Embleya scabrispora: one gene and its partner. Each later gene encodes a partner of the first gene's protein in a complex. Links are inferred from orthologs where the notes say so. Each region holds a gene or a part of one and is shown on either strand. Other genes may lie near its edges.

Region 1 (3,849 bases):
ACCATGCGCTGACCGGTGAGGATCTCCTTGGCGAAGTCGCCGAGGGCGATGCGTAGCGCGAATGGGGGGACCGCGAGGAGGGTGGGGCGGTGCAGGGCCCGGCCCATGGCCCTGGTGGCCTCGGCGTTGGTGACCGGGTTCGGGGCGGTCAGGTTGACCGGGCCGGACAGGGTCGGGTGGTCCAGGACGTGGCGGATCGCGGCCACCTCGTCGATCAGGGAGATGAAGCTCCAGTACTGCCTGCCCGAGCCGAGTCGGCCGCCGAGGCCGGCCCGGAACAGCGGGAACATCCGGCCCCACGCGCCGCCGGAGCGGGAGACCACCAGGCCGGTGCGCAGGTGGGCGACCCGGATGCCGGCCTCGACGGCGGGCGCGGTGGCCGCCTCCCACTCCGTGCACAGGTCGGCCAGGAAGCCGGTCCCGGGCGGGGACGACTCGTCCACCTCGCGTTCGCCCGTGTCGCCGTAGTAGCCCATCGCGGAGCCGGCCAGCAGTACCCGCGGCGCCGGTCGCAGGGCCGCCAGCGCGCGCGAGACGGCCGCGGTGCCCAGGACCCGGCTGTCCCGGAGTTCGCGCTTGTACGCGGCCGTCCAGCGCCGATCGCCGATGCCCGCGCCGGCCAGGTGCACCGCCGCGTCCACCGGGCCCAGCGCGGCGGTGTCCACCGTGCCGCCGTGCGGGTCCCAGCGCACCTCGTCGGGCCCGCCGGGGGGCCGGCGGACCAGCCGGACCACCTCGTGGCCGTCGGCGGCGAGCGAGTGGACGAGAGCGGAACCCACGAGGCCGGACGAGCCGGTGACGGCGATACGCATGAGAGCATCCTGACCTACCCGGCGCCGAACATGCCGAAGGCGGCCCGGACCGGGGTCCGAACCGCCTTCGGGTCGTGCGTGTCGCCGGGTGCCTGCAGACGGGGCGCCTACAGACGGGTTCCTACAGGTGACTGCCTACCGGCGGTCGCCTACAGGCCGAGGTCGCCCTCGAAGGCGCCTTCCTCGAGACGGGTCTTCACCGTCTGCAGGAAGCGGGCCGCGTCCGCGCCGTCCACCAGGCGGTGGTCGTAGGACAGGGCCAGGTACACCATCGAACGGACCGCGATGACCTCGCCGAGCGTCGGGTCGTTGACCACGACCGGGCGCTTGACGACCGCGCCCGTGCCGAGCATCGCGACCTGCGGCTGCGGGAAGATCGGCGTGTCGAACAGCGCGCCGCGCGAACCGGTGTTGGTCAGCGTGAACGTGCCGCCGGCCAGCTCGTCGGGGCTGACCTTGTTGGTGCGGGTGCGCTCCGCCAGGTCCGAGATCTTCCGGGACAGGCCCGCGATGTTCAGGTCGCCCGCGTTGTGGATGACCGGGACCATCAGGCCGCGGTCGGTGTCCACCGCGATCACCAGGTGCTCGGCGTCGTGGTAGGTGACCGTGCCCGCGTCCAGGTCCATCGAGGCGTTCAGGACCGGGTGGACCTTGAGCGCCTCGACCGCCGCCTTGGCGAAGAACGGCATGAACGACAGCTTGACGCCCTCGCGGGCCACGAAGTCGTTCTTCGCCCGGTCGCGCAGGCGGGCGATGTTGGTGACGTCCACCTCGACGACGGTGGTCAGCTGGGCCGAGGTCTGCAGCGACTCGACCATGCGCTTGGCGATCACCGTGCGCATCCGCGACAACTTCTCGGTGCGACCGCGCAGCGGCGACGGCTCGATCGGCGCCGCGGCCTTGGCGGCGGGAGCGGCGGCGGCCGGAGCCGGAGCCGAGGCCGCCGCGGCGGCCTGGGCCGCCTGCTGCTTGCGGGCCGTCTCCAGGACGTCCTGCTTGCGGATGCGGCCACCGATGCCGGTGCCCTCGATCGCGCCCAGGTCCACGTTGTGCTCGGCGGCGAGCTTGCGCACCAGCGGCGTGACGTACGCGCCGTCGGCCTCGGCCGGCGGGGCGAGCTGCGGCGCCGGGGCGGCAGCCTGCGGAGCGGGAGCCGGCGCGGGCGTCGGAGCCGGCTTCGGCGCGGGTGCCTGGGCCGGCGCGGCGGCGGGCGCCGGAGCCGGAGCCGCGGCCTGGGCCGGCGCGGTGGCCGGAGCAGCCGCCGGAGCCGGAGCAGCCGCCGGAGCCGCAGCCGCCGGAGCGGGCGCCGCGGCCGGAGCCGCACCGGGCGCGCCGATGACGGCCAGCTCGGCGCCGACCTCCACCGTCTCGTCCTCGGCGACCTTGATCTTCAGCAGCACGCCACCGACCGGCGACGGGATCTCGGTGTCGACCTTGTCCGTCGAGACCTCGAGCAGCGGCTCGTCGGCCTCGACCGTGTCACCCTCCTGCTTCAGCCAGCGGGTGATGGTGCCCTCCTGCACGCTCTCGCCGAGCGCGGGCAGCAGCACCGGGGTGCCCTGCGCGTCGCCGGCGGGCGCGGCCGGAGCCTGGGCGGGCTCCTGTGCGGCCTGAGCGGGCTCCTGCGCGGCCGGCGCCGCCGGCGCGGCGGGAGCCTCGGCGGGCGCCGGAGCCTCGGCGGGCGCCTCGGCCGCCTGCGGAGCCGGTGCGGCGGCCGGAGCCGAAGCCCCGGTGCCGTCGTCGATCACGGCCAGTTCGGCGCCGACGTCGACCGTGTCGTCTTCCTGGGCCTTGATCGACACCAGGATGCCCGCGGCGGGGGAGGGGATCTCGGTGTCGACCTTGTCGGTCGAGACCTCGAGCAGGGGCTCGTCCAGCTCGACGCGCTCACCCTCCTGCTTCAGCCAGCGGGTGATGGTGCCCTCCTGCACGCTTTCGCCGAGCGCGGGCAGTGTTACGGAGACCGGCATGGGTCAATGACTCCTTCTCAACGCTTCAAGGCGTGGGTCTTGGATGACGGGGCGCGATAGGGGCGCGTCGTCAGTCGTGGACGTGCAGGGGCTTGCCCGCCAACGCGAGGTGGGCCTCGCCAAGCGCCTCGGACTGCGTCGGGTGCGGGTGGATGAGCTGGGCGACCTCGGCCGGCAGGGCCTCCCAGTTGTAGATCAGCTGGGCCTCCGAGGTCAGCTCGCCCATCCGGGCGCCGACCATGTGGATGCCGACGACCGGGCCGTCCTTGACCGAGACGACCTTGACCTGGCCGGTCGTCTTGAGGATCTGGCTCTTGCCGTTGCCGCCGAGGCTGTAGCTGATCGACGCGAGCTTGTCCGAGCCGTAACGCTCGACCGCCTGCGCCTCGGTGAGGCCGACCGAGGCCACCTCCGGGTCGCAGTAGGTCACGCGCGGCACGCCCGCGTAGTCGATCGGCACCGGGTTCAACCCGGCGATGCGCTCGGCGACCAAAATGCCCTCGCCGAAACCGACGTGGGCGAGCTGAAGGGTGGGGATGAGGTCGCCCACGGCCGAGATCGTCGGCACGTTCGTGGCGCAGTACTCGTCGACCAGGACGTAGCCGCGGTCCATCGCGACGCCGGCCTCCTCGTAGCCCAGGCCTGCCGAGACGGGGCCGCGGCCGACGGCGACGAGCAGCAGCTCGGCCTCGATCTGCTTGCCGTTCTCCAGCGAGACCCGCACGCCCGCGTCGGTGTACTCGACGCCGGAGAAACGCGCGCCGAGTTCGAACTTGATGCCGCGACGACGGAAGGCGCGCTCCAGGAGCTTGCTGCTCGCCTCGTCCTCCAGGGCGACCAGGTGCGGCAGCGCCTCGACGATGGTCACGTCCACACCGAAGGACTTCCAGGCGCTGGCGAACTCGACGCCGATCACGCCGCCGCCGAGCACCACCGCGGACTGCGGGACCCGGTCGAGCACGAGCGCGTGGTCGCTGTTGAGCACGCGGTTGCCGTCGATCTCCAGGCCCGGCAGCGACTTCGGCACCGAGCCGGTCGCCAGTACCACGTGTCGACCCTCGTAGCGC
Region 2 (5,225 bases), 2.7 Mb from region 1 along the record:
GCATCAGGTTGTTACCAATCTGGTGGCCAACGCCTGCTGGCACAGTCCGTTCGGTGGCACGGTGAGTCTGCGCGCACGACGCGACGACGGCATCGGCAGCCTGTGCCTGGAAGTCCTGGACGAGGGTCCGGGGATTCCGTCCGCCGAGCGCGGCCGGGTCTTCGAACGTTTCACCCGCGGCGGCGGAAGTTCGTCCACCGACGGGGGAACCGGACTCGGGCTCGCGATCGCCCGCTGGGCCGTGGATCTGCATGGGGGTGATATTTCCGTAGCCGAATCGAGCCATGGGTGCCGAATCCGAGTGCTCCTGCCCGGTGACCCGACGTAATCGGGTGATCGGCCACTTACTGCACGGGACGATCCCGACATGACGTTCCGTGACCACCAATACGGCGGGAAGCAACAAACGCGACTAAACAGTCAACCGTTTGTGATCTACGCGACGCGGAGGCCGAGGGGCCTGCGCGACACCGGTCAAAGGGCGTAGCCTTGTTTCCCGCTGTCCACCACCCCAGGAAGCGGAAGAGGGCGGTTGCCGCCGTGTCGTCACAGTCCCCTAGCAACCCGATGGCCAGCTTCGGCCCCAACGAGTGGCTCGTCGACGAGATTTACCAGCAATATTTGCAAGATCCCAACTCGGTGGATCGTGCTTGGTGGGACTTCTTCGCCGATTACAAGCCCAGCGAGCCGTCGACGCCGTCGACGTCCGCCGGTCCAGCCACCGTGGCAAGCCCGAGCGGCCCCACACCAGTGAGCGGTACCACGAACAACTCCGGAAGCATCCCCGCGCCGAGCACGGCGCAACCCCCGGTGTCGGCGGCGATTTCGTCGACCGCGACGGGGACGACGACTCCGGCCCCGGCCCCGAGCCACCCGATGATGACGACCGGTGTACAGGACGCGGCGCCTTCGCCGACTCCGATCCCGGCCGGCACTCCGGCCCCGCCCGCGCCCGCGACGGCCGCCCCCGCGGCGCCGGCGAAGCCGCCGGCCGCCAAGGCGCCCGCCGCACCGAAGCAGTCCGCCGCGTCCCCCGAGGCCGTCCAGCTCAAGGGCCCGGCGGCACGTGTCGCGATCAACATGGACTCGTCGCTCACCATTCCGACCGCGACCAGCGTGCGGGCCGTACCGGCCAAGCTGCTGATCGACAACCGGATCGTGATCAACAACCACCTCAAGCGCGCTCGCGGTGGCAAGGTCTCGTTCACCCACCTCATCGGCTACGCGCTGGTCCAGGCGGCGAAGTCGATGCCGTCGATGAACCACGCGTACGAAGAGCGTGACGGCAAGCCGTTCCTGGTCAAGCCGGCCCACGTCAACCTCGGTCTCGCGATCGACCTGACGAAGGCCAACGGTGACCGCCAGCTCGTGGTGGCGGCCATCAAGAAGGCCGACGAGATGGACTTCTTCGCCTTCTGGCAGGCGTACGAGGACATCGTCCGGCGGGCCCGGTCGAACAAGCTCACGGTGGACGACTTCGCCGGAGTGACGATCTCGCTGACCAACCCGGGCGGCATCGGCACCGTGCACTCGGTGCCGCGCCTGATGCCCGGTCAGGGCACGATCGTCGGCGTGGGCGCGATGGACTACCCGGCGGAGTTCGCGGGCGCGTCCGCGGACACCCTCTCCCGCCTCGCGGTCAGCAAGACACTCACGCTGACCAGCACCTACGACCACCGCATCATCCAGGGCGCCCAGTCGGGCGAGTTCCTGCGTCGGATGAACCAGCTGCTGCTCGGCGAGGACTGCTTCTTCGAGGAGATCTTCCGTTCGCTGCGCATCCCGTACGAGCCCGTGCGCTGGGTGCAGGACATCTCCGCGACACACGAGGACGACGTCAACAAGACGGCACGTGTGCAGGAGCTGATCCACTCCTACCGGGTCCGCGGCCACCTGATGGCCGACACCGACCCGCTGGAATACAAGCAGCGCCGGCACCCGGACCTCGACGTGGTCGAGCACGGGCTGACGTTGTGGGACCTGGAGCGCGAGTTCGCGGTCGGCGGCTTCGCGGGGCAGTCGCTGATGACGCTGCGCGACGTGCTCGGCGTGCTGCGGGACACCTACTGCCGCACCGTCGGCATCGAATACATGCACATCCAGGACCCGGACCAGCGCCGCTGGATCCAGGAGCGGGTGGAGGTGCCGCACGCCAAGCCGGACCGCGAGGACCAGCTGCGCATCCTGCGCCGGCTGAACGCGGCGGAGGCGTTCGAGACCTTCCTGGCCACCAAGTACGTCGGCCAGAAGCGCTTCTCCCTGGAGGGCGGCGAGACCACCATCCCGCTGCTCGACGCGATCATCTCGGCGGCGGCCGAGGACGGCCTGGACGAGGTCGCGATCGGCATGGCGCACCGCGGCCGGCTGAACGTGCTGACCAACATCGTCGGCAAGTCCTACGCGCAGGTCTTCCGCGAGTTCGAGGGCAACATCGACCCCAAGTCGATGCACGGCTCGGGCGACGTGAAGTACCACCTCGGCGCCGAGGGCACGTTCTCCTCCGAGGACGGCGCCCAGGTCAAGGTCTCCCTGGTGGCGAACCCCTCGCACCTGGAGGCGGTCGACCCGGTCCTGGAGGGCGTCGTGCGCGCCAAGCAGGACATCATCGACATGGAGGGCGCCGACTTCCCGGTCCTGCCGCTCCTGCTGCACGGCGACGCCGCGTTCGCGGGTCAGGGCGTGGTCGCCGAGACGCTCAACATGTCGCAGCTGCGCGGCTACCGCACCGGCGGCACGATCCACGTGGTGATCAACAACCAGGTCGGCTTCACCGCCTCCCCGGCCGCGTCCCGCTCGTCCATCTACGCGACCGACGTCGCGCGGATGATCGAGGCGCCGATCTTCCACGTCAACGGTGACGACCCCGAGCAGTGCGTGCGGATCGCGCAGCTCGCGTTCGAGTACCGGCAGACGTTCCACAAGGACGTGGTGATCGACCTCATCTGCTACCGGCGCCGGGGTCACAACGAGGCCGACAACCCGTCGTTCACCCAGCCGCTGATGTACGACCTGATCGACAAGAAGCGTTCGGTGCGCAAGCTCTACACCGAGGCCCTGATCGGTCGTGGCGACATCACGGTGGAGGAGGCCGAGCAGGCGCTCAAGGACTACCAGGACCAGCTGGAGAAGGTCTTCTCCGAGGTCCGGCAGGCCACCGCGCCGCAGGCCCCGCAGGCGGCCCCGGCCGCCCCCGCGGCCGACATCGCCTTCCCGCGGATCGACCCGACCGGCATCGCGCACGAGACGGTCAAGCGGATCGTCGAGTCGCAGGTCTCGCTGCCCGAGGACTTCGCCGTACACCCGCGCCTGCAGCCGCAGTTGCAGCGCCGGGCGGCGATGGTCGAGGACGGCACGATCGACTGGGCGATGGGCGAGACGCTGGCGTTCGGTTCGCTCCTGATGGAGGGGCGCCCGGTGCGCCTCGCCGGCCAGGACAGCCGGCGCGGCACCTTCGGCCAGCGGCACTCGGTCCTGGTGGACCGCACCTCGGGCGCCGAGTACACCCCGCTCGCGCACCTGTCCGAGGACCAGGCCAAGTTCACCGTGTACGACTCGCTGCTCAGCGAGTTCGCCGCGATGGGCTTCGAGTACGGCTACTCGCTGGCCCGGCCGCAGTCGCTGGTGTTGTGGGAGGCGCAGTTCGGCGACTTCGCCAACGGCGCGCAGTCGATCATGGACGAGTTCATCTCCTCCGCCGAGCAGAAGTGGCACCAGCACTCCGGTGTGGTCCTGCTGCTTCCGCACGGCTACGAGGGCCAGGGCCCGGACCACTCGTCCGCGCGTATCGAGCGCTACCTGCAGATGTGCGCGCAGAACAACATGACGGTGGCCGCGCCGACCCTGCCGAGCAACTACTTCCACCTGTTGCGCTGGCAGGCGCTCAACCCGCACCACAAGCCGCTCGTGGTGTTCACCCCGAAGTCGATGCTGCGGCTGAAGGCGGCCGCGTCGAAGATCGAGGAGTTCACCACCGGGCAGTTCCGGCCGGTGATCGGGGACACCACGGTGGACCCGGCCAAGGTCAAGCGGGTGGTCATGTCCTCCGGCAAGTTCCACTACGACCTGGCCGCGGGCCGGGCCAAGGCGGGCCGCGACGACGTCGCGCTGGTCCGCGTGGAGCGGCTCTACCCGCTGCCGGTGGCCGAGCTCAAGGCCGAGTTGGAGCGCTACGGCCTCGACCGCTACGGCAAGGACCTGGAGCTGGTCTGGGCCCAGGAGGAGCCGACCAACCAGGGCGCGTGGCCGTTCATCGCGCTCAACCTGGTCGAGTACGGCCTCCCGGCGCCGCGGCGGATCGCGCGCCCGTCCTCCTCGTCGCCGGCAGTCGGTTCGGCCAAGCGGCACGAGGCCGAGCAGCAGGGTCTGGTCGAGGAAGCGATGAGCTGATCCACGGCTCGTAGGTCGATTCACCGGCTCCGCCCCGGCGCACGTACGATGCGCGCCGGGGCGGAGCCGCGTTCGGCGGTGGATCCCACACAGATACCGGAGTCGGAGAGCATGTACTTCACGGACCGTGGCATCGAGGAGCTGGAGAAGCGGCGCGGCGAGGAGGAGGTGTCCCTGGCCTGGCTCGCCGAGCAGCTGCGCACGTTCGTGGACCTCAACCCCGAGTTCGAGACGCCCGTCGAGCGGTTGGCGACCTGGCTGGCGCGGCTGGACGACGAGGACGACGACGAGTAGGGGCCCGGTCAGGTCCCGGTGTCGGCGCGGCGCGGCGCGCGGGTGTGCCACACGGCCCAGCCGAGGGCGTAAAGCACCAGTCCGACGGCGAGGCCGCGGCCGAATCCGGTCGCGGCGTCGAACCCGAGCACCTCGAAGGCCGGTACCCGCCCGTCGGGGAACGGCAGCAGCGCCCTGGCCGCCCCGACCGCGCCGACCAGCACCAGGGCGCCCAGCACCGCCCAGCGCCCCGCCACGGGCATGCGCGGGCCCGTGACGGGGCGCTGCGGCAGTCGGCCGATCCAGCGCCACGTCCACACCGAGCAGGCGACGAGCCCGACCACCGTGCTGAGGTGCTGGAGCAGCACGTAGCCCGGCCGCAGGCCCAGGAACTCCCGGCGCAGCTCGGGCAGTACGTGTGCCACCCCCGGGTCGTCGTGGTGCGTCCAGGCGTCCCAGGCCAGGTGGGAGAGCCCGCCCAGCACGGCGGAGACCACGAACCACGCGCACACCACGAGCAGTTCCCGCAGGAACGGCCGGCGGGCCCGCGCGGCGGCGGACAACCG

Evidence for each region.
Region 2: sucB (region 1) and B4N89_RS09660 share a complex: the UniProt entries of both Bacillus subtilis proteins name them as parts of the 2-oxoglutarate dehydrogenase (OGDH) complex. The link is inferred for Embleya scabrispora from one-to-one orthologs.

Annotation. Positions count from the first base shown.
Region 1 is NZ_MWQN01000001.1:4,917,098-4,920,946, forward strand. Bases 373-3,370 are described here. They hold sucB (2-oxoglutarate dehydrogenase, E2 component, dihydrolipoamide succinyltransferase), read right to left. Parts: upstream 2,783-3,370; coding sequence 962-2,782; downstream 373-961. Other genes in these bases: B4N89_RS21795 (TIGR01777 family oxidoreductase), read right to left, coding at 373-812; lpdA (dihydrolipoyl dehydrogenase), read right to left, coding at 2,853-3,370. Outside these bases: more of B4N89_RS21795, read right to left, coding at 1-372; more of lpdA, read right to left, coding at 3,371-3,849. UniProt on the Bacillus subtilis protein: E2 component of the 2-oxoglutarate dehydrogenase (OGDH) complex which catalyzes the second step in the conversion of 2-oxoglutarate to succinyl-CoA and CO(2).
Region 2 is NZ_MWQN01000001.1:2,236,635-2,241,859, forward strand. Bases 213-4,586 are described here. They hold B4N89_RS09660 (multifunctional oxoglutarate decarboxylase/oxoglutarate dehydrogenase thiamine pyrophosphate-binding subunit/dihydrolipoyllysine-residue succinyltransferase subunit), read left to right. Parts: upstream 213-567; coding sequence 568-4,386; downstream 4,387-4,586. Other genes in these bases: B4N89_RS09655 (HAMP domain-containing sensor histidine kinase), read left to right, coding at 213-328; B4N89_RS09665 (DUF6104 family protein), read left to right, coding at 4,498-4,586. In the rest of the region: more of B4N89_RS09655, read left to right, coding at 1-212; more of B4N89_RS09665, read left to right, coding at 4,587-4,680; B4N89_RS09670 (DUF4184 family protein), read right to left, coding at 4,689-5,225. UniProt on the Bacillus subtilis protein: E1 component of the 2-oxoglutarate dehydrogenase (OGDH) complex which catalyzes the decarboxylation of 2-oxoglutarate, the first step in the conversion of 2-oxoglutarate to succinyl-CoA and CO(2).